DNA from 2 places in the Microbulbifer sp. SH-1 genome. Region 2 is predicted to be linked to the other one. Evidence: predicted binding sites of a transcription regulator. Region 2 holds the regulator's gene; the other holds the start of a gene.

What was found. The regulator FNR, encoded in region 2, switches genes on or off when oxygen is low (the NO sensors DNR and NnrR bind a similar motif). The targets are predictions, from matches to a motif close to TTGATNNNNATCAA.
Region 1: a site for FNR is predicted at 4,733-4,746, ahead of GNX18_RS15920 (globin). Genes of this name have one in related genera too.

Annotation. Positions count from the first base shown of each region.
Region 1 covers NZ_CP046948.1:3,850,128-3,865,220, reverse strand. The annotation lists gene GNX18_RS15940 (phosphoglycerate kinase) at 1-259, opposite strand, end outside; gene GNX18_RS15935 (alpha/beta hydrolase) at 584-1,399, shown strand; gene GNX18_RS15930 (CPXCG motif-containing cysteine-rich protein) at 1,396-1,602, shown strand; gene GNX18_RS15925 (pitrilysin family protein) at 1,749-4,574, shown strand; gene GNX18_RS15920 (globin) at 4,859-5,257, shown strand; gene GNX18_RS15915 (hypothetical protein) at 5,251-5,715, opposite strand; gene cyoA (ubiquinol oxidase subunit II) at 5,977-6,906, shown strand; gene cyoB (cytochrome o ubiquinol oxidase subunit I) at 6,910-8,964, shown strand; gene cyoC (cytochrome o ubiquinol oxidase subunit III) at 8,961-9,587, shown strand; gene cyoD (cytochrome o ubiquinol oxidase subunit IV) at 9,587-9,928, shown strand; gene cyoE (heme o synthase) at 9,954-10,847, shown strand; gene GNX18_RS15885 (hypothetical protein) at 10,935-11,324, opposite strand; gene GNX18_RS15880 (DUF350 domain-containing protein) at 11,538-11,768, shown strand; gene GNX18_RS15875 (transglutaminase-like domain-containing protein) at 11,781-12,593, shown strand; gene GNX18_RS15870 (PKD domain-containing protein) at 12,688-15,093, opposite strand, start outside.
Region 2 covers NZ_CP046948.1:4,210,734-4,225,826, reverse strand. The annotation lists gene GNX18_RS17360 (TonB-dependent hemoglobin/transferrin/lactoferrin family receptor) at 1-1,316, shown strand, start outside; gene hutX (heme utilization cystosolic carrier protein HutX) at 1,567-2,079, shown strand; gene GNX18_RS17350 (HugZ family protein) at 2,094-2,648, shown strand; gene GNX18_RS17345 (hypothetical protein) at 2,753-3,157, shown strand; gene fnr (fumarate/nitrate reduction transcriptional regulator Fnr) at 3,175-3,912, opposite strand; gene hemN (oxygen-independent coproporphyrinogen III oxidase) at 4,008-5,408, opposite strand; gene mmsB (3-hydroxyisobutyrate dehydrogenase) at 5,534-6,442, opposite strand; gene GNX18_RS17325 (enoyl-CoA hydratase/isomerase family protein) at 6,509-7,612, opposite strand; gene ettA (energy-dependent translational throttle protein EttA) at 7,793-9,457, shown strand; gene GNX18_RS17315 (TonB-dependent receptor) at 9,623-12,385, opposite strand; gene GNX18_RS17310 (LamG-like jellyroll fold domain-containing protein) at 13,301-15,093, shown strand, end outside.

The DNA of each region.
Region 1 (15,093 bases), 360 kb from region 2:
TGCCCAGCAGCTTGCCCAGGTGCGCGGCCACCGGCGCGAGGGAGAACTCTTCCTCATACTCGCCTTCTGTGGGGCGTCCCAGGTGGGACATCAGCAGGACTTTGGCGCCTGCATCTACGGCGGCCTTGATGGTGGGCAGTGCCGCGCGGATGCGTGCGTCGGAGGTCACCACTCCGTCTTTTACCGGCACGTTCAGGTCTTCGCGGATCAGTACGCGCTTGCCCGCCAGATCCTGGTCCTTCATCAATTTAACCGCCATAGCCAATCCTCATTTTGCTTTCTGGTTGCTGAATACTTACTCACTCCGACCTTCCCAGCTCAGGCCAGAGAAAGCGGGCGCGGATTATAAGCTGTTGCGATTGTCCCTGCCCACACGGGGGCCACTGGGCATTCGGCGCGGAGTATATCAACCCGTTTTGTAAATGAATTACCGCACACTCCGCAAAACGATCTGACACCGCTGTCATTATTACAAGACGGCAAAAAAGTTCGCGGTGGTGCGTTGCCCGGGTAATTCCGGCTCTCTACCATTGCCCGGAAGCCCCTCGCGGATGCGCACCATTACCCATAGACAGGAGTGTCCATGTCCGACGCCGGCAGCGGCCGCAATCGCCGCCACAAAGTGACCTTCCCCAATGCCCGCGGCGAACGGTTGGCCGGGATTCTGGAAACTCCGGCGGGCTCCCCGCTCGGTTTCGCGCTGTTCGCCCCCTGCTTCACCTGCGGCAAAGACGTGCTCGCCGCCTCCCGTATCTGCCGCCGCTTGGCGGATCACGGCATCGCCTCCCTGCGCTTCGACTTCACCGGCCTCGGCGACAGCGAGGGAGACTTCAGCGACACCAACTTCTCCAGCAATGTGGCAGACCTCGAAAGTGCCGCCAGTTTCCTGCGCGACGAATATCAACCCGCCAGCCTGCTGATCGGCCACAGTCTGGGCGGCGCTGCCGTGCTCGCGGCAGCGGCATCGGTGCCTGAGGCAAAGGCCATCGTCACCATCGCCGCACCGGCGGACCCGGAACATGTGCTGAAACAGTTTTCCTGCGCACTGGACACCATCCAGAGCGAGGGCAGGGCGGAGGTGAAACTGTCCGGGCGACCGTTCATCATCCGCAAGCAGTTCGTGGACGACGTGGAATCCATCGTCGAGGGCTATATCCACCGTCTGGGACGGCCGCTGCTGATCTACCATTCACCGGTAGATCAGGTGGTGTCCATCGACGAGGCTGCCGATATCTACAACCGCGCCCTGCATCCCAAAAGCTTTATCAGCCTGGATCGCGCCGATCACCTGCTCACCCGGCGGGAAGACGCGGTGTACGTGGCTGACACCCTCGCGGCCTGGGCCGCGCCTTACCTAGAGGCCCTGCCCGCGGCAACCGGTTCAGAGGAGGAGCCATGAATAGACCCACAGGAAAGATTGAGGAGTTCAGCGATCGCTGCCCTTACTGCGGCGAAACCATCCTGATGCTCATCGACACTTCCGCCGGCAGCCAGCACTACATCGAAGACTGTGCTGTGTGCTGTCGGCCCATCCAGGTTCTGGTGAGTGAGGATATGGAAGGCCACTGGACGGTGGAGTTCAAGCACGAGGGCGACGTTTAGCCGGGAGATGGTCCCCCGGCATTGCAGCCTCTCCCACCGGCAACTATAAACAGGCGTCGACATAAGTTCGCGGGATATCTCCGCGGTGCGGTCTCGAACGCACAACACCCTGAATAATGAAAGCCAATACAATAAGGAAACCTGTTATGGCAAACAGACTCTGGCTGCCAGCCACCCTGGCCCTCGCCATCGCCGCCTGCGGCGACCCCAACAACAACGGCAACGAAAGCGGCAAGATCTCCACGCCCGACAAAGGCGCCGCAGAAGTACTGCAGTCCACCGCAGCCACCCCGCAAGCACTCAGTATCGATTACGAGAAATTCACCCTGCCCAATGGCCTGCGGGTAATCGTGCACGAGGATCGCAAGGCGCCAATCGTGTCTGTGGGCGTGTGGTACCACGTGGGCTCCAAGGACGAGAAACCCGGGCGCACCGGCTTTGCCCACCTGTTCGAGCATTTGATGTTCAACGGCTCGGAGAATTACGACGACGAATACTTCAAGCCCTTCGAACAGGCCGGCGCCACCGGCATGAACGGCACCACCTGGCTCGACCGCACCAACTATTTCGAAACGGTGCCGAGCAACGCGCTGGACATGGCCCTGTGGATGGAATCCGACCGCATGGGCCACCTGCTCGGTGTGATCACCCAGGAAAAACTCGACGAGCAGCGCGGTGTAGTGCAGAACGAGAAGCGCCAGGGGGAAAACCAACCCTACGGCAAGGTCATGGGCAAGATGCAGCAGGCCATTTTCCCCGCCGGCCACCCCTATTCCTGGGAGACCATCGGCTCCATGGAAGATCTCAATGCAGCGAGCCTGGAAGACGTGCACGAGTGGTTCAAAACCTACTACGGCGCGGCCAACACTGTGCTGGTACTGGCGGGCGACATCGATGTCGCCACCGCGAAAGAGAAAGTGAGCAAATACTTCGGTGATATTCCCGCGGGCCCGCCGCTGGCGAAGAAGGACTCGTGGATCGCCAAGCGCGACCAGTCCACCCGCGAGAGTATGTTTGACCGCGTGGCGCAGTCGCGCATCTACAAGGCCTGGAACACCCCCAACATCGGCCACGCAGACGCGGGAGCCATCGACCTCGCCGCCTCCATCCTCGGCGATGGCAAAAACTCGCGGCTGTACAAACGCCTGGTCTACCAGGACCAGATCGCCACCAGTGTGTACGTGTCTGAATACGAATTTGAACTGGCGTCGATGATCCAGGTGGTGGCCGACGCCAAACCCGGTGTGGATCTCGCCACTGTGGAAGCGGCTATCGACGAGGAACTGCAGAAGTTTCTCGCCGAGGGCCCGAGCAGCGAAGAGCTGGCGCGGGTCAACATGACCGATTACGCCGCCACCGCGCGTGCCCTGGAACAAGTGGGCGGCTGGAGCGGCAAGGGCGTGATCCTCGCCCGCGGCGAGCTCTATCTGGACAACCCCAACGGCTACCTGGAAGCGATGGCGCACCGCCAGCAACTGACACAGGCGCAGGTGCAGTCCGCCGCACAGAGGTGGCTGTCGAGCGGTGATCACGTGATCGAAGTGCACCCCTTCCCTGAATACAAAACCGCTGCAAGCGGCGCCGACCGCAGCAAACTGCCGGCGCTGGGCGACTTCCCGTCAGTGCCCTTCCCGGATATCCAGACCGCGGAAATGCCCAACGGCCTGAAGATCGTGCTGGCCGAGCGTCACTCGGTGCCGGTAGTGAACATGGAGCTGCAATTTGACGCGGGCTACGCCGCGGACCAGGGCGCGCGCCTCGGCACGTCCAGCTACACCATGTCCATGCTGAAGGAAGGCACCAAACACCTGAGTGCACTGGAGATCAGCGCGCGCGAGGAAATCCTCGGTGCCACCATCGGTACCAGCGCGGACCTCGATACTTCCAGCGTGAGCCTGAACGCCCTCACCAGTAATCTCGACGCCTCCATCGAACTGTTCGCGGATGTGCTGCTGAACCCCGCGTTTGCCGATGAAGAAATCGAGCGCAAGCGCAGCCGTTGGATCGCCGGCATCCAGCAGGAAAAAACCAAACCGGTGCAGATGGCCCTGCGCAACCTGCCGCCGCTGCTGTACGGTGAGGGGCATGCCTACAGCATTCCGTTTACCGGCAGCGGCACCGAGGAGTCCATCGCCACACTCACCCGCGGCGACCTGATGAACTACCACCAAACCTGGCTGCGCCCAGACAATGCCACCCTGATCGTTGCCGGCGACATCACCATGCCGCAACTGCAGGAAAAACTGCAGCAGCACTTCGCCGACTGGACCGCACCGCAATCTGCCAAGCCGATGAAAAATCTCGCGCAGGTGGCGCTGCCGGAAAAAGCCAGCGTTTACCTGATCGACAAACCCGGATCGGAACAGTCCATCATCATCGGCGGCCTGCTCGCACCCTCGGAGAAAATCCCCGAGCGCGAAACCCTGCACATGATGAACGATATTCTGGGCGGTACCTTTACCGCGCGCATCAATATGAACCTGCGAGAGGACAAGCACTGGGCCTACGGCGCCTACTCCTTCCTCACCGGCGCCAAAGGCCAGCAACCACTGCTGGTGTATGCCCCGGTGCAGACCGACAAGACCAGTGAATCCCTCGCGGAACTGCAAAAGGAACTGCGCGCGTATATCGGCAGTAATCCAGCCAAGGCGGATGAACTGCAGAAACTGAAGGACAAACGCATCAACGAATTGCCAGGGCGCTTTGAAACCATCAACGCTGTGGCCGGCGCCCTGTCATCCCTCGTCACTTATGAACGCCCACTGGATTACATGGACAGCTACGCCGAGCAGGTGCGCGGTATCGACCTGGAGCGGGTACGCAAACTGGCGAAGCAGACCATCAAGCCGGAACAATTTGTGTGGGTGATAGTGGGTGACAAGGAAAAAATTGCAGAAAAAATCGCACAACTGGAAATTGGAACTATTTCCGAGCTGAATGTGGACGGACACCCAATAGCGGGCGGCAGCTGAACAACTACCGGGAAAGTCCCAACAAAGGCAAAAACTGCAGCTGAGTACAACAAGCAAAAGAAAGGGGCCAAATGGGCCCCTTTTCTATTTCCGAGCCCATGGAAAATTTTTTACTACCAGAAAGAGCGAATTGATCCAGATCAATTTAATCAACCGGCTTGATCTAGATCAATTTTCTCCAAAAACCCTGCCAATAGAATCCCCCCGCCTCGATCAGCGACGTGCGTAGAGGGCGGTGCACCGCCGACCGTATTTACTGGTATCAAAATTCACGGAGATCCACGATGGGGAATGCCGACAGCGATGTGGTGTTTCAGAGCTATGGACGCTGCTGTAATAACGAACATTTCTTTGTCGATTTTTATGATCGTTTCATGGGTAGCTCCGAAGAAATCCGTGCACTGTTCGCCAATACCGACATGGCCGCCCAGCGGCATCTGTTGCGCAACGGCATCATGCAGCTGGTGTTGCACGCTCGCGGCATGCCGGATACCAAGCTGCGCGCGCTGGGATGTAGTCATTCCCGCAGCGGCTACAATATCCGCCCGAAATGGTACGGCCTGTGGCTCGACGCATTGCTGGCAACACTGCAGCAATACGACCCGTACTTTGAGGACGCCACCGCGCAGGCCTGGCGCCGGGCACTCGAACCGGGAATCGAGCTGATCCGCGGCGCCTACTGACCGGTCAGCAGACGGTTTCCCTTTGTACACCCCGGGATTGTTTGGTAGGCTTCGCGCGCAACCGCCGGGGAAAGTACATTCTTTGAACGAATCCCCGGTTCAAGACGCAGGGTGTCACCTGCAAGCACTACCCGCTGGATGAGTTTTTGAAAGCGATCAGCCGTCTTACCAATGCCCCCGGAATACCTCCGGCCAACCTTGACCCAAAGGTCAAGGCGGCATTCGTATTCTGGCTGCTGGGCAGCGCCTTCTTCGGTTTCTCCAACCTGCTGCTGCAATTCGGGTTTCCGCCAAACCCCGCTGAATTTATGCCGATCCTTGAAAGCGGCATCACCTCGGAAACCATCGTCGCGCTTGCCTGCGCCGCCCTGCTGATTACCAGCATCTTCGTTTTCCGGCATTTCTGGCTGCAACTGCTGCTCAGTTTTTTCAGAAGCCTGCGCGCCGTTTTCAAACATTTTCTCCGCGCACAGCAACCGCCGACTCCGGCACTGTGCTCCGCACACCGCTCCGCCCATTCCTCTCGGGCGCCCCCCTTCCGCGCGTAAACAGTTCGGTCTTTCCGACCGTGCGCGCTGATTTTTTCCGGAATCAACAAATCCGTTGACCTGACTGCCTGCGGCAGCAGGGGCTGGACTTGTTCGCTCGAAATTAGCCAGCGCATTTCTCACTACCCCCGGTAGTTGTTATCAACCTCCATAGCGAGAGGAATGCTCCTCGTGTTTATTCGTAGCCTCAGAAACGCTGCGCTGTCTGCCGCCGTGCTTGCACTGGCGGGATGCGACGGCGGCGTGCTCGACCCCAAGGGACAAGTGGGTGTCGATGAAAAATCCCTGATTATCATCTCCACCGTGCTGATGCTGCTGGTGGTGATCCCGGTGATCGTCATGACCCTGTACTTCGCATGGAAATACCGCGAAGGGCGGGAGCATGAAATCTATGCGCCCAAATGGGCCCACTCCACCAAGATCGAGGCCACCGTGTGGCTTATCCCGGTGGTGATTGTGGTCATTCTCGGCGTCATTACCTGGCGCTCCACCCACAGTCTTGATCCCTACAAACCACTGGAACACGAGCGCGAACCGCTCACCGTGGAAGTGGTTTCCCTCAACTGGAAGTGGCTCTTCATTTATCCAGAACAGGGCATAGCCGCGGTCAACGAGCTGGTGATCCCCACTAACGTGCCGGTGAATTTCAAGATCACCTCCGAATCCACCATGAACTCGTTTTTCATTCCGCAACTGGGAAGTCAGATCTATTCCATGGCCGGCATGGAGACGAAACTGCACCTGATCGCCAACGAGCCAGGCACCTTTGAGGGCTTCTCGGCCAACTACAGCGGTGCGGGGTTTTCCGGTATGCACTTCGAAACCAAAGCGGTGGACGAAGCAGTATTCGAGCGCTGGGCAAGCGATATGAAACAAGGTCATCCAACCCTCGACAGTACCCGTTATGCCGAGCTCGCCAAGCCCAGCGAAGACCACCCAGTGGAATATTTCAGCGCGGTGAGCGACGGGCTGTTCCACCAGATCATGTTCAAGTACATGCAGCACTACAACACCTGGAACAAGGCCCCTGTCCATCAAGAAATGGGGCACGGTGCCACTGGCATGCACCCCACCATGCATCATGGCAAAGCGGAGGAGTAACCCATGAATCTGCTCGGAAACTTATCCTGGGAAGCCATTCCCTATCATGAGCCCATCATCATGGGCACTCTTGCGGTGGTCGGCATCGCCGGCATTCTCATCGCCATCGCCATCACCCGCGCGAAACAGTGGGACACCCTGTGGTTTGACTGGATAACGTCCGTCGACCACAAGCGCTTGGGCGTGATGTATATCCTGCTGGCGCTGATCATGTTGATTCGCGGTTTTTCCGACGCAATTATGATGCGCACGCAACTGGCCATGGCCACCAACGGCGCCGCCGGTTATCTGCCGCCGGAGCACTACGACCAGATATTCACCGCCCATGGGGTGATCATGATCATGTTCATGGCGATGCCGTTCATGATCGGGCTAATGAACATCGTGCTGCCGCTGCAGATCGGCGCGCGCGACGTGGCCTTCCCGTTCATGAACAATCTAAGTTTCTGGTTGTCTGCGGGCGGCGCTGTGCTGATCAATATTTCCCTCGGTCTCGGTGAATTTGCCAAGACCGGCTGGCTCGCCTATCCCCCGCTGTCGGAGCTGTCATTCAGTCCCGGCGTGGGCGTGGATTACTATATCTGGGCACTGCAGATTTCCGGCGTCGGCACGCTGCTGACAGGGGTGAATTTTCTGGTGACCGTGTTCAAGATGCGCGCACCGGGCATGAAGCTGATGGACATGCCGATTTTCACCTGGACCTGCACCTGGGCCAACGTGCTAATCGTGGCCTCCTTTCCGATTTTGACGGCGGTGCTGGGCCTGCTGACCCTCGATCGCTACCTGGATTTCCACTTCTTCACCAACGATCTTGGCGGTAACGCCATGATGTATATCAATCTGTTCTGGGCCTGGGGTCACCCCGAGGTGTACATCCTGATGCTGCCCGCGTTCGGGATTTTCTCCGAGGTAATTTCCACCTTCACCGGCAAGCGTCTTTTTGGTTACACATCCATGGTGTGGGCAAGCGGTGCGATTTCCATCCTCGGCTTCATCGTGTGGCTGCACCACTTTTTCACCATGGGTTCCAGCGCCAATGTGAATGCTTTCTTCGGCATCATGACCATGATCATTGCGGTACCCACCGGCGTAAAACTGTTTAACTGGCTGTTCACCATGTATCGCGGCCGCCTGCGTATGACGGTGCCGGTACTGTGGACGCTGGGTTTTATGGTGACCTTCACCATCGGCGGCATGACCGGGGTTTTGCTGGCAGTGCCGGGGGCGGACTATGTGCTGCACAACAGCCTGTTCCTGATCGCACACTTCCACAACACCATCATTGGCGGTGCGGTGTTCGGCTACCTCGCCGGCTTCGCCTTCTGGTTCTCCAAGGCCATGGGCTTCCACTTGAACGAGCGCATCGGCAAGGCCTCTTTCTGGTGCTGGCAGATCGGTTTCTATATGGCGTTCATGCCGCTGTACGTACTGGGTTTCCTCGGCATGACCCGCCGTCTGAACCACACGGACAACCCCGACTGGAATATCTGGCTGTATATCGCCTGTGCCGGTGCCTTCGTGATTCTCGTGGGCATCGTGCTGCAATTTGTGCAGCTGTATCTGGCATTTCGCAACCGCGAGCAGAACCGCGACCTCACCGGCGATCCCTGGAACGGCCACACCCTGGAGTGGTCCACCGCTTCGCCACCGCAGTTCTACAACTTTGCGGTGCTGCCGCAGGTGGACGACATCGATGCATTTACTGATATGAAAGAAAAAGGCACCGCATACCAGCGCCCCGCCAAATATGCGCCCATTCACATGCCCAAAAATACCGCTGCCGGAATTCTAATCGCCAGTGCAGCCACCGCGTTCGGCTTTGCCGCAGTGTGGCATATCACCTGGTTGGCGGTGGCGAGCCTTGTGGCCGCGGTGGTCTTTCTGTTGCAGCGCGCCTACGCCTCGAATGTGGATTACTACGTGCAACCGGATGAAATCGCACGTATCGAATACGCGCACCTGCGCCATGTGAATCCCGCTCCCGCTCACCACCAGGCCACCCCGGCCAAGCGCCGCAAAAAAGCTGCCGAAGAATCTATCGAGGAGGTGTCCGCATGACCGCGATCGCTCACGTACATCAGGGTGCCAACACGACACTGGATCACCACGATCATCACCACCACGACACGAGTGAGAACACCATCTTCGGTTTCTGGCTCTATCTGATGACCGACTGCCTGTTGTTCGCATCAGTCTTCGCCACCTACGCAGTCCTGTTTATGAACACTGCCGGTGGCGTATCTGGACGCGATATTTTCGAACTGGATTATGTCGCTATCGAAACCGCGGCACTGCTGTTCAGCAGCATCACCTACGGTTTTGCGATGATCGCCGCACACCGCCAGAACAAAGGTGCCACCCTCGGATGGCTGCTGGTGACCTTTGCCTTCGGCGCGGTGTTTATCGGCATGGAAGTGAATGAGTTCCATCACTTGATCGCCGAGGGTAATGGCCCGTCGCGCAGCGCCTTCCTGTCTTCGTTCTTTGCTCTGGTCGGCATGCACGGTCTGCATGTTACCGCCGGCCTGATCTGGATGGCGGTGATGATGATCGAAGTGGTCAAGCGCGGTCTCGGCAGACAGACCATCACGCGGCTGTCCTGCCTGAGCCTGTTCTGGCACTTCCTGGATATCGTCTGGGTGTGTGTATTTACCGTTGTCTACCTGATGGGGGTTCTTTAATGAGCGCGCAGACAGATTTACATGCCGATCACTCTCATGAAACGGATCACGGCAGCGTCAAGTCTTACCTGGTGGGGTTTGCACTGTCGGTCATTCTCACCGCCATTCCATTCTGGGCGGTGATGACCGCTCAATTCGACAAGGCCACCAATATCTGGCTGATGGTGACAATGGCAATCGTGCAGGTGGTGGTGCATCTCAAATATTTCCTGCACCTGAACTTCTCCGAACAAGGGCGTGCGAACACATTCGCCTTCCTGTTTACCGCATTGATCATCGTCATGGTGGTTGGATTGTCGATATGGATCATCTACGCCTCCAACGCCATGATGATGCACTGACGCTTTTGGCGATTCGGGAATGGCTATGCTCAAACATTACATTCACGTCACCAAGCCGGGCATCATCGCCGGCAACCTGATCTCGGTCGCCGGGGGATTTTTTCTCGCCGCCCGCGGGGACATCGACTGGCAGCTGTTTTCCGCCACGGTAATCGGGTTGTCACTGGTGGTGGCCTCCGGTTGCGCTATCAACAACTGCATCGACCGCGATATCGACGCGCGTATGCAGCGTACCCGCAATCGGGTGACCGTCACCGGCGCCCTCTCGGTGCGCGCGGCGCTTGTGTTTGGAATAGCGCTCGGCGTTGTGGGATTTGCGCTGCTGGCGGTATTCACCAACGCCGTCAGCGTCGCTTTCGCTGCGCTGGGTTTTGTGATTTATGTGGTTGTCTACAGCCTGTATATGAAGCGCAATTCCGTATACGGCACGTTGGTGGGCGCGCTCTCCGGTGCAGTGCCGCCGGTGGTGGGTTACTGCGCGGTCACCGGCCAGTGCGACAATGCGGCCCTGATCCTGCTGCTGATGTTCTGCCTGTGGCAGATGCCGCACTCCTACGCCATTGCGATATTCCGTTTCCGCGACTACGCAACGGCGAATATCCCGGTACTGCCGGTGGCGCAGGGCGTCGGCAAGGCCAGGCTACATATCGTGCTGTATATCGCGGTGTTTTCACTGGTCAGCATCCTGCTGCCACTGAACGGCTATACCGGCGTGGCTTTTACGGCGGTGGCCTGCACCACCAGTTTCTGGTGGCTGGTGATGGCACTGCGGGGTTACCGGAGGGATGTGGATATTCACAGCTGGGCGCGACAGGTGTTCGCGTTTTCTATCTTTATCATCACCGCACTCAGCGTCAGTATGGCGCTGGACTTTAATGAAGTCGTAACTAACGCGTCCCCACATCTCGCGGGAATCTGATGCCGCATGGACCACCAGATACCATTCCAATAAAAAGGTTTGCCGGCTAACCGGCAAACCTTTTCGCTCTCACAGATCCTTTGACGTTTACCGCTGCAGATCCCGGATGCAGCTGTTGTAGGCATTGATAAATACCTCACTGCCCCGGTTCGGGACCGCATTGGATTTATCCGCTGCCACGTTCCGACAACCCTCAAGCTGATCACTGCTCAGGCCTGTACCCGGCAATGTCTGGCTGCGCTGATACATATGCGCTTGCAATACACGGTCCTTATGAGCCTGTACGGTAGGTTGAGGTACCTGATAGAACAGGCCGGTGTCCTGGTTGAACTGATAGAAATTATTGCCACTTCTCCAGTAGGTGGTGCCCATGATCTGAACTTCCGAAGCACCAGCAGGAAGCTGGGATATCGGCTGCTGCGCCAGGGCGGCACCGGAAAGTGAACAGAACAGTACTACAGGTATTAAGTAACGCATGGAAAACTCCTCCTCTTCCAACGTGCCACGAAGTCTACTCACGCCCGACCGCCGTCCCCAACGAATTTCCCGATAAATTTTCTGATCCGGTGGTTCACAACCGACCCTTTTCAGAAGCCTGGTTTTGTCAATACTGCGCATTTTAAGAAAGCGGAAAACTGGTCTTCAATATGATCTAATTGAGTCCTTATTGGTTCAAAATGGACAAAAAACGTGCAACCAGAATTTCTTACCGCCACCCTGTTCAATCTCGGTATCAACCTGCTCTACACCGTACTGGCCATCATCGTGGGTATGGTTGCATTGCTCGTGATCGACAAAAAGCTGCTGAAACATGTGGATATCGAACAGGAACTCAAAAACGGCAACATCGCCGTAGCGATATTTGCTTCCACCATTCTGGTGTTTGTAGCAATGATCATTTCCTTTGGTTTGAAAGGTTGAGGTTAATTTCCCGTGCGCCTTTTGCTCACCGGAGTACTACTGAGCATACTGATGATGCTGCCGGAGCTGCTCCAACAGCGGAACCAGTTACTGCGAGACAGCGTTGTTCTGAGCCACCAGCGCGCCGCCGCTGGGGAGGGCGAACCTACCGATGTCAGCGACAACCAGCGCGGCACTGTACTGGTGGAAGGCAGCCGCTCGCCACTCACGGAACAAATGGTGCAACAGGCGGTGGGGAAACGCTCGGATGCAGAGAGCGGCTACATTTCTATCTGGAACTGGCAAGGGCTGGAAAACGTCACCGCCTCTGCCCGCGGCCTCGACAGTCACCATCACTTCGCCAACAGTTATCTCGTCGGCTTCCAGCCTTTTGAGACCAAGGAGCTTTGGGTCCCGCTGTACACTCTCGCCATGCGCAAGGAATACCAGTACGACCATCTGCAGTACGCAGGGCTTGCAGATATCTGGCAGACCTCCCGCCAAGCGTATTACCAGAAACGCGGTGACTGCGAAGACCACGCCATCCTGCTGGCGGACTGGCTGATCAATCTCGGGGTGGATGCGCGGGTCGCACTTGGTACCCATAAGGGTGAGGGCCACGCCTGGGTCGTGGCTGTTGTCAATAACACGGAATACCTGCTCGAAGCCACCAGCAAACGGCGCCAGTCCAGCTGGCAGGCCATGCCGCTGGCGGCACTCGCGGAAGGTTATGAAGTGGAATTTCAGTTCAACCGGGAATACTTCTGGGCGAAAACCACCTCGGCGTCCACCCGCAGTTATCGCGGTAAGCACTGGATCAGAAAGTCGCAGTTTGTGCGCGGTTAGTATAGCCGGTATTAATCAGTCGCAATTCTTGCTTAATTGGCGAGGTAATAAAACAACGGCACCTTTCGGTGCCGTTGTTTTATTCCGAATTACCTTACTCCTGACTCAGCTCTTGTAACTCCAGACCACTGATTCCCTGGGAGATAACATACAGTTTGTCTCCGCTGCGCAACAGATGCAGTGGATTTACCAGATTGTTGGCGCTGCCAGTACGGGCAAAGCTCGTAAGATAGTCATGCTCATACAGTGTGCCGTCCGAGCCCAGTACTTGAACTTCACCGGCAGATTCATCGAACACCAAGCTGTTCACCATTACGCCAGTCGCAGTCAGGCTGAGGACATAGGTCATGTCGGAGGCGAGGAATACATCGCCACCGCGGGTTATAACGTGCTGGCTATCAGGCGTCGCCCAGATGTTGCCATTCATTCGGTAGTATCCGTGATAGGGTGAATCGCCGAGACGGGTGATGCCAGTACCGCTAATGTCGAATTTTTCAATATCGGAAGGAGATAAGTCACTGTCCGCGGCAAATACCCAGTTCTGCGATGGGTGCAACGCGAGGCGTGAACGCTGCCGGATGCCATTCTGCCCAAGCAGGACGCCGGTCTCGGCATTATAAGAGAGGATATCTGTCCACTGGCCGGAACCCGACGCCACCACCAGTTTACCGGAATCAGTAGCCACGAGATCGTAAGGATCTGTCGCCACCAGGATAGTGTTGATATGGGCCTGTTGCTCAGGATCAAACTCAGCCACATAACCATACTGGTCCTCTTCCCACCAGTAACTGCTATGCTCTTGCACCAGCAGCGCAAGATAGAGCTTGCTGCCATCTGGTGTGATCGCCAATCGCTCCGGCATTTGTTCAAACTCGAAGTAGCGTTCGGTAAGACCACTCAACAGATTTACCACATATAGACGCTTAGCTGATTTATCGCTGAAGTAAGCCTTATTCCGCGTCTGGTCCACCACAAAGTCGGCTATGGCAAAATCCAGCTGATTGGCAATGCTGCCCGTTACCTCTATCCCCGTGTTCACACCCTGCGCGACAGAGAGACTCTTCTGCGCAATCGAAGCAAGCCCTCCCGAGTCGCGGACCTGCATGCGAACGAGGTAGCTACCCGCCAGTATATAGTTGTGACTGGCAGAAGAACTGGTAGAGAAGTCACCATCCCACTCACCATCACCGTTCAGGTCCCAGCGGTACTGCAGTGCATCACCATCCTCATTGTCAATACTGCCCGAGGCATCGAAGGTAAATGTGTTCGCCGTATCCATCGCCGCTGCATCAACACTGAACGCGGCCACCGGCGCGGTGTTAGCGCCGCAGCCAATGCAGGGATGTACGTATTCACTCAGCTGGAATGCCGTCTGCCCTTCGGAAACAACGAACACACTGCTGCCAACTACGGAAATGGATACCGTATCTGCCGGCACCGACATGGTGTCAACCTGCAACCAACTGCTTAGATTGAAGTACTGAACACTTCCGTCTGACAATAGCGCAAACGCCAGTTTTTCCGCTGTATCAAAAGCCAGTTGCTCTATCCGCACCTCCTCCGAGGTCAACCCAAACACAAAGGAGAGATCTGATGTGCGAAAAATATCGCCGCCGCGGCTGATCAGGTAGTTTCCATCTGGGGAAACCCAAATATTGCCATTCACGCGATGATTGCTCAGATAAACGGAATCCACCGAATCATCAATACCAATACCCGATATATCCAGTTTGTAGATATAGGAATATGAGTCGGACTGAACCGCAAACACCTGCTTCTGCGAAGGAGACAAGGCCAACACGAGCTGGCTTGCCACACTGAGACTACTAAGCAGATTGCCACTGTCAGCATCATATGCCTGGACGTGATTCCAACGTCCAGAGACAACCAGCTGCCCTGCATCCGTCACCACGAGGTCATAGGGGTCAATCGCAACCGGCAGTGTATTTACATGGGCCTGTTGCTCGAGATCAAACACAGCAACATAGCCGAGCTGCTCTTCCAAACTGCGGTATGCATTAGAACTCGTAGAAAGTAACGCGAGATACAACTTACTGCCATCTGGAGTAATCGCCATGCGCTCCGGAATTGCCGGAAATTCAAAGTAACGTTCAGTCAATCCGGTTAACAGGTCGACTACATATAACCGCTTTTCCGATTTATCGCTGATGTAAGCCTTGCTGCGCAGAAGATCGACTTCCATTTCTGTCACAGTGAAGTCAAGCAAATGGGCCGCGCTGTCTGAGACTTCAACACCATTGTCGATGCCCTGGGCAACCGAAACCACCTTTGTTCTGGTGGAGGTCAGACCGCCGGAATCCCTGATCTGAAGACGCACCTGATAGCTGCCCGAGAGCAGGTATTTCTGTTCCGCGGTAGAGTTGCTGGAGAACGCCGAGTCCCACTTTCCGTCACCGTTCAGATCCCAGCGATAGAGCACTGCACTCCCATCTTCGGAATCACTACTTGCACTACCGTCAAACTCATATACGTTCGAGGT
Region 2 (15,093 bases):
ACCAGCGCTTCGACATTTCCTTCCGCCACAACAACCGTGAGGAGGGTGTGCCCTCCAACCCCAACAGCAATGTGGGCGCCCGCTCGCCGCTGGTGGAGCGCGATATCACCGACCAGAATGTGACCGCCAACTACCTGCTGCAAGCACTGGAAGGCAAACACACGTCAAAGTTCACGCTGTACCGAAACGACACCCAGTTCGACGAGTTCCGTCCGACACAGGGTGAGGGGCAACAGGACAACACCGAAGTACAGACAACCGGTATCGCCCTCACCAATTCTACTGACTGGGCCACCGACGGTTTCGGTGGCCAATGGATTTACGGTCTCGACTGGTATCAGGACGATGTGACCACGGTGCGCGACGGCGATAATCGCCCCGCCAACCTGAACGCCGACACCGACGTATTGGGCCTTTACGCCCAGGCCGACTTCACCTTCGCCGACGTCTTCACCCTGACCCCCGGCGTACGCTACGACCGCTTTGAAGCCAAGAGCCAGCAACTGGCGGACTCCGCCCGCGACGACAGCGCAGTGTCGCCATCCCTCACCGCAGCGGTGAAAGCCAGCGACTGGATGACCCTGACCGCCAGCTACGCCAAGGCCTTCCGCGCACCGGGGGTGGAAGAGATGTACACCCAGGGCACGCACTTCTGCTACTTCGGCCCCTTCTGTAACACCTTTATCCCCAATCCGGATCTGGAAGCAGAGGAGGCCCGCAATACCGAGCTGCGTGCGGACTTCGCCTTCCGCGGCCTCGTCAACAGCAACGACGAGCTGACCGCCAGCGCTGCGGTATTCCGCAACAAGGTGGACAATTTTATTGAGCAGTTGGTGGTGAATCCCCACGCCACAATGGGCTTCCCCATGAATACCACGTACCAGAACGTGGACGAAGCGGAGCTGAAGGGGTTTGAACTCGGCGCCAATTATCTGGTGAACGATCTGGCGCTGGGCCTCTCCTACGGCCAGACCGAGGGCCGCGATCTCTCCGACGACAGCTACCTGAGCAATATTCCGGCAGACAAGTGGGTACTGGACCTGGGCTATTACTTCCTGCAGCGCGACCTGAAGGCGGGCCTGCGCACCTCGATGGTTTCCGCGCAGGAGCAACTGCCGGAATCCGAGACCCGCGAGTTCGACAGCTACACCCTGGCTGACGCCTACGTGACCTGGGAGCCGGCCACCGGCAGCCTGAACGGCCTGAAACTGGCCCTGGCGCTGGACAATCTGGCAGACGAGGAATACCGCGTGGCCTTCCAGGAACTGTATATGCCGGGCCGCAACATTAAACTGTCCGCGAGCTACCGCTTCTAAATTCAGCACAGGATTTAGCACGACCTGAGCGGCCCCAGGGGGAATGTTCCGGCAAACGATTGCCGACAGGTTGTTTGCCGGAACATTACCGCTGGGGCCGCGCTGCTACGGAGCTCCACTACAAGTGAACTCCGTAGCCCGCCGAAGCAGTGGTGGCCATTGCGCAAACAACCTGTCGGCAATCGTTTGCGCAATGGCCACCACTGCTTCGGCTGGTTTGGTGGTTACTGAAATAGTTTTGGAATTGCTTATGCAAGAGCAGATAAAAGAATTACTCGACAGTGAATCCGGCTACACGCTGGAACAGATGGCGGACAAGCTCGACACCAGTGTGCGCGAGATCATCGCCCAGTTACCCGCGGAGATGGCCTCGCTCGCTGGTGGTGAATACGTCTGGAGTTTGATTGAAGAACTGCCCAGCTGGGGCAAGGTCACCACCATCGTGCAAAGCGAGGGGTCGGTATTCGAGTTCAAGGGCGAGTTCCCCAAGGGCAACATTGCCCATGGCTACTACAACTTCATGCACCACAAAAGTCCCTTCCATGGCCACCTGCTGGTGGACGGCATTGTGGAAGTGGCCTTTGTGAGCAAGCCCCACCGCGGCGCGGAGAGCCATTCCATGGTGTTTCTCGCGCCCAGTGGCAACTGTGTCTTCAAGGTATTTCTGGGCCGGGATACACAGCGCCAGCTGATTCCGGAACAGGTAGCGCGTTTCAAACAGTTAAAGCAGCAGCTGGCAACCGCCGGCACTGCACATTCCTGAGGGGGAATCTGACCATGAGCGAACACAAAGCGACACAGACTGAACATCCAAAAACTGACGACGGTGCAGATCTGGTGGCGGAGGTGCGCGATTTTATCGCCACACGAAGACTGCTGAACCTGGCGAGCCTGACGCCAGACGGCTACCCGCACGCGAGCACGGCACCTTTCCTGGCGGCGGATGGCAACTTTTACCTGTTTATTTCCGATCTTTCCGAGCATGCGGCGAACCTGAAAGCGCACCGTAAGGCTTCTGTGATATTTAATGCGGACGAGGCGGATACCAGGCAGGCGTTTGCGCGCTTGCGGGTGACCTTCAACGTGGAGGCGGGAATGATCGGTCGCGAGCTGCCGTTATGGCGGGAGCGCATCGAGCAACTGCGGGAGAAATTCGGACCGGTGATGGATCATCTGAAAAATCTCGAGGATTTCCACCTGTTCGAGTTGAAGCCAAGCGCAGGCCGCTATGTAAAGGGTTTTGGCCAAGCGTATGCACTGGAAGGTCTGGAAAAGCACGTAGCCCTGCACCTCAAGGACGGCCACCGCGAGAAGGACAGCGACGCGGCCTGATCTTTGCGACGTGATCCAGCGAATCCGGTGGCGGCAAAAAAACTGAAACGCAACTGCAATCGTCAGTTGCTATTTTGGTAACAAATAACCAAAGAGTAACCAACATGGATTCCCGTAAAGGCTATCTGCTGCCACTCGTTTTTCTCTCCGCCTGCGCCGCCAATCCGGCGCAGCAGCCGCTGACAGCAACCGGTACGCTGGTGCAGGAGAACGGCAAATATTTTCTGCTGGGGGAGGACAATCGGTATCACCTGAACCGTATGCCGCAGCTGAACTATGAAAAATACCTCGGCTACGAGCTGCTGATTCAGGGGGAGATTCCCAGTTACTGCCACCAGGCGTGGCAGGACTCCATCGTGAAGGTGCACGGCGGCGCAGAGATGGTGGACCTGAACCGGGTCGACTGGTCCGATTGCCTGGAGGCGAACAAGGTGAGCCTGGTGACCGCCGACGGCCCGCGCCTGGTGTACGACTGGGAAAAAATCGACCTGGAAGACTACTACTTCTGATTTTCCGCCCTGCCCGGTCAATCGCTGCAGCTGACGCCGGCCAGGGTTGCGAGGCCGGGTTTGTCGAGCAGGGTAATGGCTCTGCCCTGCACCTTGATCAGCTCTTGTTTCTGGAAGCGGGAAATCAAGCGGCTGACGGTTTCCGCGGTGAGCCCGAGATAATTGGCGATGTCGATGCGCGGCATGGTGAGGTTGAACTCGGTCGCCGAGTAACCGCGCCGCGTGTAGCGCTCGGAGATATTGATCAACAGGGCCGCCAAACGCGCTTCTGCGGAGCGCTTGCCAAGCAGCATGACCACGTCTTTTTCCTGCCGCAGTTCCTCCGAGAAGAGATTGAAAATCTGCTTCTGCAACCCAGGCACCTGCTGCGCGAGGATTTCCAGCTGCGCAAAGGGCAATTCGCACACGCTGCTGTTTTCCAGCGCCTCGGCATAGCTGGGGTGGGCCTGGGTGCTATAGGCGTCGAGGCCGAGCAGTTCGCCCGGCAGCGCGAAATGGGTAACCTGGGCGCTGCCATCGGCGGCGATGACCACAGACTTGAAACTACCGGAGCGGATGGCGTACAGGCTGGTGAATTTGTCGCCAGCGCGAAACAACTGATCGCCGGCTTTGATCACGGTTTTCTTGCGGGTGATCTGTTCGAGACGGTCAATATCCTGCGCGGTAAGGCCCGCGGGAAGGCACAGCGCCCTGACCGAGCAGTTGCTGCAACTGACCTTTGAGACCTGTTCCGCCGATTTTTGCTCATTACTCAAACCGATCACTCTCCCGGCGGCCACTCTAGCTACCGCTTTGCTGCTGAACCGCACCGCGTTGACTCCCTCTGGCAAATTGTATCCTCCCTGTCGTGTCATAACACCCGCGAATAGCGCCCGCCGCTGCCGCTGCGGTGCAGGTGCGCATCGAATGCGGCGGCCACATTGCGCAGGAACCAGCGCCCGCGCTCGCTGACGTGAAGACCAATCTCATCCAGCGCCACCAGACCGTCATCGAACATGGGCTGCAGGCGCGTCAGTTCATCGCGGAAGTAGTGTTCAAAGGGCGCGCCGGTGCGCGATTCGACCTCCCCCCGCTCCACGCGCAACCGACACATCAGTTCCATAATGAGCCACTGGCGCAGGCGGTCGTCGTCACTCAGCTTCCAACCGCGGGAAATGGCGTTGCCACATCCGCCCACCGCCGCGGTGTAATCCTTGACGCCGTGCTGGTTCTGCCAGTAGCCGTCACGGCTGTAGCTGATGGCGGAGGCACCCAGGCCGATCAGCGCATCCGCCGGCATCAGGGTGTATCCCTGGAAGTTGCGCGCGAGGCGCCCTTCGGCGGCAGCTTGCGCCATGCCGTCGTCCGGCCGCGCGAAATGGTCCATACCGAGAAAGTGGTAGCCCGCCCCCGTCAGCCGCCGGGTGGCGGCAAGCTGCATGGCGATCTTGTCGGCAGGTGGGGGAATCAGATCCGAGCTGATCAGGCGCTGGGCCTTGAAGCGCTGCGGCAGGTGGGCGTAGTGGTACAGCGCGATGCGGTCAGGGGCGTGCTCCAACACAATGTCGATGGTCTGCTCCAGGCTCGTCACGCTCTGCCCCGGAAGTCCGTAAATCAGATCGTAGGAGATGGAACGAAAGCCCCGCGCCCGCGCACCCTCAGTCAGTGCAAGGACGTCTTCAGGGGGGCAGATTCGGTTGACGGCCCGTTGCACAGCCGGATTGAAATCCTGAATCCCCATGCTCAAGCGGTTGAAGCCGAGGCGCCGCAAGTTGTCCAGCGTGTGCGGTGCGAGGGTGCGCGGGTCCGCTTCCACGCTGTACTCAACATCGTCCCCGACCTGCAACGGGAAGACTTCACCGAGACCAAGGATCAACCGCTCAAGGTCGCCGTCGTTAAGGAACGTTGGGGTGCCGCCGCCGAGATGCAGCTGGGTCACAGGCGCCTCGACGACACAATCGCGATACCAGCGCGCCTCTCGCAACACAGTCTCCAGGTAACTCGCTGCGGAATCGTACCTTTTGGTGACAACCTTGTTGCAGGCGCAGAAGTAGCAAAGGGAGCGGCAGAATGGTATGTGCACATAAAGAGACAAGGTCTGCGCTTGTTGCAACGCCGCCCAAGGCGGCGCACCGGAGCTACCCCCGCGCGCGTGCATAGGCACAAAGCGGTCGGCGGAGGGGTAAGAGGTATAGCGCGGGCACGGGCCGGCATAGCGCTCCAAGAGCTCGGGCGTAAGCAATGCCGGCGAACGCAGTTCCGCAGTTTCCATGTCTATTTCCGTCAGCCTCCTGTTTTCACCTCGGTTTCTGACCTCGGTGGCAAGCAGGCGGAGGCTAACGGAGCCGCCGATTCACTTCTTGATCTGGATCAAGTCTGGGCAAAATTCACCCGCGCTCAATTGCCCACCGGGCGGCGGAACAGGTTCTGAATACTGGAGAAATCCAGCACGCGGTTGATGGGGTCGCCGCCGTGCAACTGGTACAGGTTTTTTGCCAGTGCCCCCAGTGGTGTAGAAGAAGCGCTGCCGGCGGCGGTATCCATGGCGAGCCCGAGATCCTTCAGCATCAGCGCCACGGAAAAACCGCCCTGGTAGTCCCGCGCCGCCGGCACATTGTCCATCACGCCCGGATAGGGATTGTATTTTTCCAGCGACCAGTTGCCGCCAGAGCTGGCACGCATGATGTCCGACAGCACTTTGGGGTCGAGCCCGTTATCCACCCCCATCTGCAGCGCTTCGGCGGTGCCTATCATGTGAATCGCGAGCAGCATATTGTTGCAGATCTTCGCCACCTGGCCGCTGCCGGCGGGGCCCGCGTGAAAGACATTCGCGCCCATGGCTTCGAGCACCGGGCGCGCCCGCTCAAGTGCTTTTTCCTCACCGCCACACATAAATGACAGTGTCCCCGCAGCGGCCGCCGCGGTACCACCGGAAACCGGTGCATCAATCGCGTCGATACCGCGCTCTCCGGCAGCGGCAATCACCTGGCGGGCGTCGCTGGCGGAGATGGTGGAGCAGTCGATCAGCAGGGTTTTGGCATCCATTGCCTGCAACAGGCCGTGTACACCGAGATACAGAGACCGCACTGCTTCACCGTGGGGAAGCATCGACACCACCACATCTGCGCCGTTTATTGCGGCATGGGCGCTGTCTGCCCGACGACAGCCATTGGCGACTGCACTTTCCAGCATCGGTTTCGACACGTCAAACGCGGTGACTGAAAAACCGTGTTTCACCAGATTTGCCGCCATCGGCCCTCCCATGTTGCCGAGACCGAGAAAGGCGATTCTTTGTGACTGTTCCATTCTTTCAACTCCGTTTCTTTATTATTTTTCCTAAGGGATGACTTCCGCCGCCGGCGGACGCGTCAATTACAGATCCTGCAGCGGACTTCGGCTCCAGGGCTCGGCGAAACACGCGTCCACCTGCGCGCGCGTAACATCTTCAAGCTTCGCCGGTTGCCAGCGGGGATTGCGATCCTTGTCGATCAACAGGGCGCGCACCCCTTCTTTTACCTGGCCATTGCTGCACATATTTACCGCAAGTGCCAACTCCATCCGCAGTACATCCGCGAGCGACATGTGTTTGCTGCGGCGCAGCTGCTCCCACACAATCCACGCGGTGAGGGGGCAGCCCGCGCGCAGGGTTTTGGCCGCGCGCTGGAGCCATTCATCGTCGCCACTATAGTTGACGATGGTTTGGTATACGTCGGGCAGCGTCGCGCCGTCGGTCAGTTCCTGGATCACATCGTAGTGGACGCGCAGATTCGGTGCCGGGTGTTCACCGGCGGGCATTTCCCGCGACTGGACCGCCTTGCTCACCAGTACATGGTTCTGATCCTCGTCCGCGGTGAATGTCAATGCGGCCAGTGCATCAAGCAGGGCTTCTTTACCGGCGGCGGGCAACAGGCGATCCGCCATACCGCAGTAAAGCGCATCTGTGCCATTGAACTGTGCGCCGGTGAGGCCCATGAACAGGCCAGTGCGGCCCGGCATCCGGTTCAGAAACCAGCTGCCCCCCACATCGGGGAAGAGGCCGATGGTGATTTCCGGCATGGCCATACGGGTGGTCTCGGTGACGATGCGGTGGCTGGCGCCACTCATAATGCCGATGCCACCGCCCATAACGATGCCGCTGCCCCACACGACGATGGGTTTGGGGTAGGTGTGGATGCGATAGTCGAGGCGGTATTCGCGGGTGAAGAAGTCCTGCACGAACTGGCTGGCCCCCTGCTCGCCGTAGCTGCCGGATTCCCGGTGCAGCGCCACCACGTCGCCGCCAGCACACAGGGCCTTGTCGCCGGCGCCTTCGATCCAGATGCAGGCAACGGTGTCATCGGTTTCCCATGCGTCCAGCTGCGCAGCCATCCGGTCGATCATGTCGAGGTTGAGGGCGTTGAGGGCTTTGGGCAGATTGAGCGTCAACTTGCCGATGGCGCCCTGGCGCTCGACGAGCACGGGTGATTCCTGGGTCATACTGTTTTCCGGTTGTCTGGTGTGGGGCAAAGTTAAACATAGATGGGGGCTGGGTGGCATTACCCGGGGCTTCCCCTGCGGTGTTCCAGCTCGCCCACGGGTAGGTCCGATCGCAGGTTGAAGTTTCCCGCCAACCTGATAACTTGCGCCCAAATTCTGACCGACTGGAATCGATCTCTAATGGCTGAATACGTCTTTACCATGAACCGCGTGGGCAAGGTTGTTCCTCCCAAGCGCGAAATCCTGAAAGATATTTCCCTGTCCTTCTTCCCCGGCGCCAAAATCGGCGTACTGGGCCTGAACGGCGCCGGTAAATCCACCCTGCTGCGCATCATGGCCGGCGTGGATCAGGACTATAACGGCGAAGCCCGCGCCATGCCCGGTATCAAGGTCGGCTACCTGCCCCAGGAGCCGCAGCTGGACCCGGCCAAGAACGTACGCGGCAACGTGGAAGACGGCGTGCGTGAGGCTATCGACGCCCTCGCCGGCCTGGAGCAGGTTTACGCCGACTACGCCGAACCCGATGCCGACTTCGATGCACTGGCCAAGAAACAGCAGAAATTCGAAGACATCATCCAGGCCTGGGATGCGCACAACCTCGAGCACCGTCTCGAAGTAGCCGCCGACGCCCTGCGCCTGCCGCCGTGGGATGCGGATGTAAACAACCTGTCCGGCGGTGAGAAGCGCCGCGTGGCCCTGTGCCGCCTGCTGCTGTCGCGCCCGGACATGCTGCTGCTGGACGAGCCTACCAACCACCTGGACGCGGAATCCGTGTACTGGCTGGAGCGTTTCCTGCACGACTTCGACGGCACCGTGGTGGCGATCACCCACGACCGCTACTTCCTCGACAACGTCGCCGGCTGGATTCTGGAACTGGACCGCGGCCACGGCATTCCGTGGGAAGGCAACTACACCACCTGGCTGGAGCAGAAAGAGAAGCGCCTGGAACAGGAACAGAAGGGTGAACAGGCCCGCGCCAAGGCCATGCAGAAGGAACTGGAGTGGGCCCGCCAGAACCCGAAAGGCCGTCAGTCCAAGAGCAAGGCCCGTCTCGCCCGTTTGGAAGAAATGCAGTCGCAGGAATTCCAGGCCCGCAACGAGACCAACGAAATCTACATTCCGCCGGGTGAGCGCCTGGGCGACAACGTGATTGAATTCAACAACGTGTCCAAGGGCTTCGGCGACCGCCTGCTGATCGACAACCTGTCGTTCCGCGTACCCAAGGGCGCGATTGTCGGTATCGTCGGCGGCAACGGCGCGGGCAAATCCACCCTGTTCCGCATGATCAACGGCAAAGAGCAGCCGGATTCCGGTGAGATCAAAATCGGGGAAACCGTGCAGATCGCCAGCGTTGACCAGAGCCGTGAGAACCTGGACAACAACAAGACCGTATGGGAGTGCATTTCCGACGGCCACGATATTCTCAAGATCAACAACTACGAAGTGGGCTCGCGCAATTATATTGGCCGTTTCAACTTCAAGGGCAGTGATCAGCAGAAGCGCGTGGGCGAACTCTCCGGTGGTGAGCGCGGCCGCCTGCACCTGGCCTATACCCTGAAGCAGGGCGCCAACGTGCTGCTGCTGGACGAACCGTCCAACGACCTGGATATCGAAACCCTGCGCGCCCTGGAAGAAGCCCTGCTGAGCTTCCCCGGCTGCGCCATGGTGATCTCGCACGACCGCTGGTTCCTCGACCGCGTGGCGACTCACATCCTGGCCTACGAAGGCGACAGCAGTGTCGTGTTCTTTGAGGGCAACTACACCGAGTACCACGAGGATTTCGTGAAGCGGAATGGAGAGAATGCCACGCCGCATCGGATGCAGTATAAGAAGTTGAAGACCTGATAGTTCTTCGACCCACAGTAGAATCATGAAGCCCGCATACGCGGGCTTTTTTTATGTGCAATGACTGTGGAACTCGAGTTCAACACCATCCCTCAAAGCCCCGGCAACAAAAAAGGCAGCCCGAAGGCTGCCTGAAGAGGGTCACGATCCAATCAGAAAGATTTATTAAAACGAATAACGGGCGCCCAGGGCGAAGGTGCGGCTGAACTTGAAGTTGCCGAAGTTGTAGAGGTCTGAATACTCATAGTACTCATGAGACATCTCCTCGGTCAGGTTGGTGCCATCGAAAGTTACCACCAAGTTATCGCTCACGTCGTAACTCAGCTGGAAATCCAGGCTAGATTCGGGACTGTGATAGATACCTAGAGGATTGGCAAATTGTGGCGCCTCATTGGTGTAGAGGAAATCCTCACGCCATACATATGATAGGCGCATGTCAAGGTCATTCTTATCATAGGCGAGCACGACGCTGTAAGAGGTATCGGACACACCGAACATAGGCAGTGTATCAATACCTGTCACGACACCTTCGTCATTGACAACCGGGATATCCTGCTCTGAATCGAGGACGGTATAACTTGCCAGGACCCCAAAGCCATCCAGTAACGCCGGCAGGTTCTCTGGGAAATAGGTTATGCCCAACTCGACACCGCTCAGTTCACCATCGGATGCATTGTCCGGCTGACTCAGGATATAAGTGTATTCACCGATATCGGGAATATCGTTGGGTACGTCCACGGTTACGGAATTGCGGAAAGGCACTACCAATCCAGAGATATCTCGTTTGAACCAAGTGGCGTAGAGCGCGCTGGCATCACCGAAGTAATATTCCAGTGAGACATCCAGATTGCGTGACTCGGTTGGTTCCAGCTGGGAATTTCCGCCGACAGCAGTTCCGTAGCCGATGTCGGTCACATCAGGGTTGTATACGATGGTCGGATTCAGGTCGATGAAATTTGGTAAACGCAGAGTTTCACCGTAGCTGACACGTGCCATCAGGTTATCAGTCAAATGATAACGGAGTATCAAGCTCGGTAGCAGGCGTGACACATCACTGGATGACGTATCCCCTGTGAACTCAAGATCTGAACTGACAGTAAGGTACCGCAGGCCAAACTCCCCATCCAGCTCGCGACCACCAATCTCAGTGAAGAATTCGGTCTGGGCATAAATCGCAGTCTGGGTTTCGTCAATGTCAAAGTTTTTTGCGAGAGAAAGTTGCGCAGCAAGCGACAGTCCATAGGCACCGCGTAAGGTATCTCCATTGGCGCTCAACCAATCGGCATCAGCAACTGCCCAACCACCTGGCAGTCCGGATCGGCCGTCAAAAAAGCCTTCTGTGCCGGTCAGAATACCGGGGAAATCGGAAACTTTAAGTGTACAGGGATTTTCTTCTGCGAAGGTATCGCACCCCGCACTTGCCACCCTTGAACTTTCTGAAGCTGAGCGGCTGTCGTGGCGCAGGCCAAACTCAACTGTATTAAAAATACCCCAATCCGCGTCATAGCTACCGTCCACGGTAAAGGTAACGGCATCACCTTCCCGGGCGCTCGCATTGTCAAACATGGCGCTCATGTGCCAGAGAGCAGCGTTGGTGAGATCACTTTCATCGATGTCCGGGGTATTCGGATCATCGTAGAACACCATTTCCGGCACCCCGTCACCGCTATTAAAATCGACAAACATCCGGTTTACGCCGCTAGGGGCGCGTGCCGTCTGGAGCGCCATGAATTCATCTTCGAATTCACTTTTCTGGTAAACCACTTCGGATTCGAGGCGCAGGCGACTATTGATGTCCCACTTCCCACCCAAGGCATATACGAAACTGTCGGTTTTACCCTTGGTGTAATCGCCACTGGCAAACCCGTTAGTCGCATTTACATAGCGCTCTTTGATAATATTGGTGCCGTCAAACAGCACTACCGGGTCCGCAGGATCAACCGCCCACCAAGCGTCGGTGAATGTCAGCATCATACTGTTCTCGCTTTCCTGACGGTAACCGTTGTAGAAGGCCTCGAACAGATATTCAGACGAGTCGTTAGGTGCCCACTGCAGAGAGATATTCGCTGCGGGGCGTTCACGCTCACCGGTAAAATCATTTAGGATCACCGCATCTCGACCGAGCAGGTACTCGGTTCCATCCTCGAAGGTAGACCCCTCTTCAAATGGCAAACCACGATCCGTCCCAGGTTGCCAACCAGAGAAATAGCGCAAGAGTGGTTCGTCAGCGGCCAGCGTAGCAAATGGCACCGCAGCACCGGCTTTGGCCCCCTGATCCCGGAACGTGGTTCTGGCGTAGGATACGTTTACCAGTGCGCCAATCTCGCCAATACCGGTTTCCCAACGGTTGCTGGCCAGGGCACTGATATTCGGATCGGTGGCATCGGCCTGCTCCTGATGGATACCGCGTGCAGCAATAACAGTTTTGCTGCCCTCAAAATTAAACGGCCGGTGCGTGTGAATATCGATCTGGCCGGCGATTCCGCTGGAAATCAGATCTGCGGAGCGGGTTTTGTACACATCCACCTGCCCCAACAAGCTCGCGGGGATATCGGCGAGCGCTACAGATCGACCAGACGCAGTGAAAATATTGCGGCCATTGACGGTGGTGGTCACATCATTGAGACCGCGGATAGATACGGTACTGACCTCACCCGCACCGCGATCAGTAACCTGCACACCGGTTACGCGCTGTAGGGATTCCACCACATTGTTGTCGGGAAACTTGCCGATATCCTCAGCAACAATGGAATCCACGATCTGAAAGCTCTCGCGTTTGATATCAATGCCTTTTTCAAGACTCGCACGCACGCCGGTTACCACTACCTCTTCTAGTGCTGCATCTTCCTGCGCCATGGCTATAGTGGAGAAACCACTAATGGCGGTCACCATAGCTATGGATGAACTCAATAGGTGTCGCTTGAACATATTATCTCTCCCATCAAGGGTGTTTTTATTGTGTTGCCGATGCTGGGGATTCACGGCCAGGCCATGAGATCCACCGTCTGCCGCGCTAGACTTCAGCGCGGAATCCCGTCAGCGCCAGACACCCTCCGGACCAGTTTCTGCTCGCGGATTGTGTTCAGAAATGCACTGACATCACAGGTTGGTTTGTGCTCGCTGAGTACAAACCCATCTCGGAATCGGGCAGGAGAGCGCCTTTGCATATGGCGGTTTGAGGGAAACAGTGAGGAGATAGCAGCAGGGGCAACGGCGGCCAGAACCGCTGCGGACACTGCGCAGCTCGATCATCGCATCAACCTCGTCTCTCTTTATTATTTAGAAGAGCCTCATTTGTGGACTCTTTTCTTCTTCATCGGATCCATGGTGCACTACCATGGTGCCTGCACCACAAGTAACAGATCAATTTGTATTATGAATTGACATCCTAGCCACTTAATCAAAGTCAGTCAACGCCAAAAACAGCCCTTTTGTTATACCTTATTACTTAAACCCGTCGTAGATGATGTTTCCTGACCAACCCTCAGCTGTCCACTTAGCGGGGAAGGCCCACGGCCAAACCGCGGATGATCACAGCCTAGTGGAGCCGCCACGACGCAAGTACCAGAGGAATTGGCGTCAATATCCTCACAAACTGCACAAAAAATCAACACCCTGACTTTCATCAAGTAGTTCATTGCAAACAGACACGACAAATCCCCCGGCGGGCATTCGACCTCTACCATAATGAAAATAATATTGTAATACCATATCTTGATTGGCAAGATTGCAGCTCCCTGTATACCCGAGTCTTGCGTAGTCGCTGCAGTGTTCCTGCGCAGAACGGGCGGGGAACAACAGAGAGAAAGCTCCTGAATAATAAGTAAAAGAGGGATTTCACCCATGAAGACTACAAACCGGGCCGGTTACCTGGCCATAATTCTATCCACCCTTGTCGCAGCATCTGGCTGTGGAGACACCGGCAACAGCTACTTTGGCGGTGATCCCACGGTAAAACCGGCACCTCTTCCAGAGCCAGAACCAGAACGAGAAAAAGTTCCAGATACAGCAGACCCCACCGCCGAAGCATCGGCAATCCTCTATAACGACATGCCTGTGCACGATCCCTCGGTAATCCGCGACGATGACGGTGTGTTTTACGTATTTGGCTCCCACCTGGCCGCGGCCAGGTCCCGTGATCTGATGATCTGGGAAGAGGTTGCGCCCGGGATAACCGCGGATACGGTCGACCAGAACAAACTGTTCAATACCTACTCCAGCGAAATCTCCGAAGGCATCGAGTGGGTAGGCGGCCACAAAGGATCCTGGGCTGCGGACGTAATCAAGCTGAACGACGGCAGGTACTATTTCTATTACAACCACTGCGCCAATCCCGAGAGCGAGACCGGCGACTGCAATACGCCCCGCTCCTATCTGGGGGTCGCGGTTTCTGAAAGCATTGAGGGCCCTTACACCGATCTCGGTATTTTTCTGCGCTCTGGCCTCACGGCCGAGGAAGTAGCCGCGGGTTATGGACCAGAGGGTTTTAGCGAAACCGAATACAACGCCTGGATACACCCCAACGCCATCGACCCGGATGTCTTCCACGATAAAGACGGCAAACTGTGGATGACCTACGGCTCCTATTCCGGCGGCATCTTCATTCTGGAAATGGACGAGACTACCGGCAAACCGCTCCCTGGTCAGGGGTATGGCAAGCACCTCACCGGCGGTGACCACAGTGCCATCGAAGGCACCTACATGCTGTACAGCCCGGAGAGCGATTACTACTACCTGTTTATGTCCTTCGGCGGCTTCGTCTCCACCGACGGCTATAACATCCGCGTAGCGCGCTCCAAAAACCCGGACGGTCCTTTCCTGGACGCCGAAGGCAATGACATGGTCGATGCCCGCGGCAATTGGGACAGTATTGCCCCCTACGGTGTGAAGTTGATGGGCGGGTTTGAATTCGAATCCGACGTGGGCGACACCGTGGCCAGCCGCGGTTACCTGGCCCCCGGCCACAATTCCGCCTATTACGATGCAAACACCGGCAAGCATTTGCTGATTGCGCATACCCGCTTCCCGAACCGTGGCGAACAGCACTCTGTGCGGGTGCACGAGCTGTATGTGAACGCCGATGGCTGGCTGGTGGCGTCGCCGCAGCGCTATGCGCCCATTGCCGGCGACAACATTGTCGACAGCAACGATCTGAACGGCACCTACAAGCTCATCAATCACGGCAAGGATATAAACCGCACCGCCAAGCCCACGCAGTACGTCACCCTGAATGACGACGGCACGATTAGCGGCGAGGTCAGCGGTGAATATGCGCACGATGTAGAAAATCCGGAACGGATCAGCTTCACACTAAACATCGACGGTACAAGCGTCACTTATCAGGGGGTAACCCAGTGGCAGTGGAGCGAAGTGTCGGACAGTCTGGTACCGGTATTCACCGCCGTGTCTGGCAGCGGCGAGTCCATCTGGGGCTCGAAGATGGAGAGCCTGGCGGATTCGGAAGTGATGGCAAACATCAGCGACGCTCTTGTTCTGCCGGCCAGCAGCACCGATAACCGCCTGACCTTGCCCACCCGCGGGACCCGCGCCGCAGAAATTACCTGGGCCAGTAGCAATGAGCAGGTGATAAAACCCAATGGCGATGTAGTGCGCCCCAATGTCGGCGCCGGAGATCA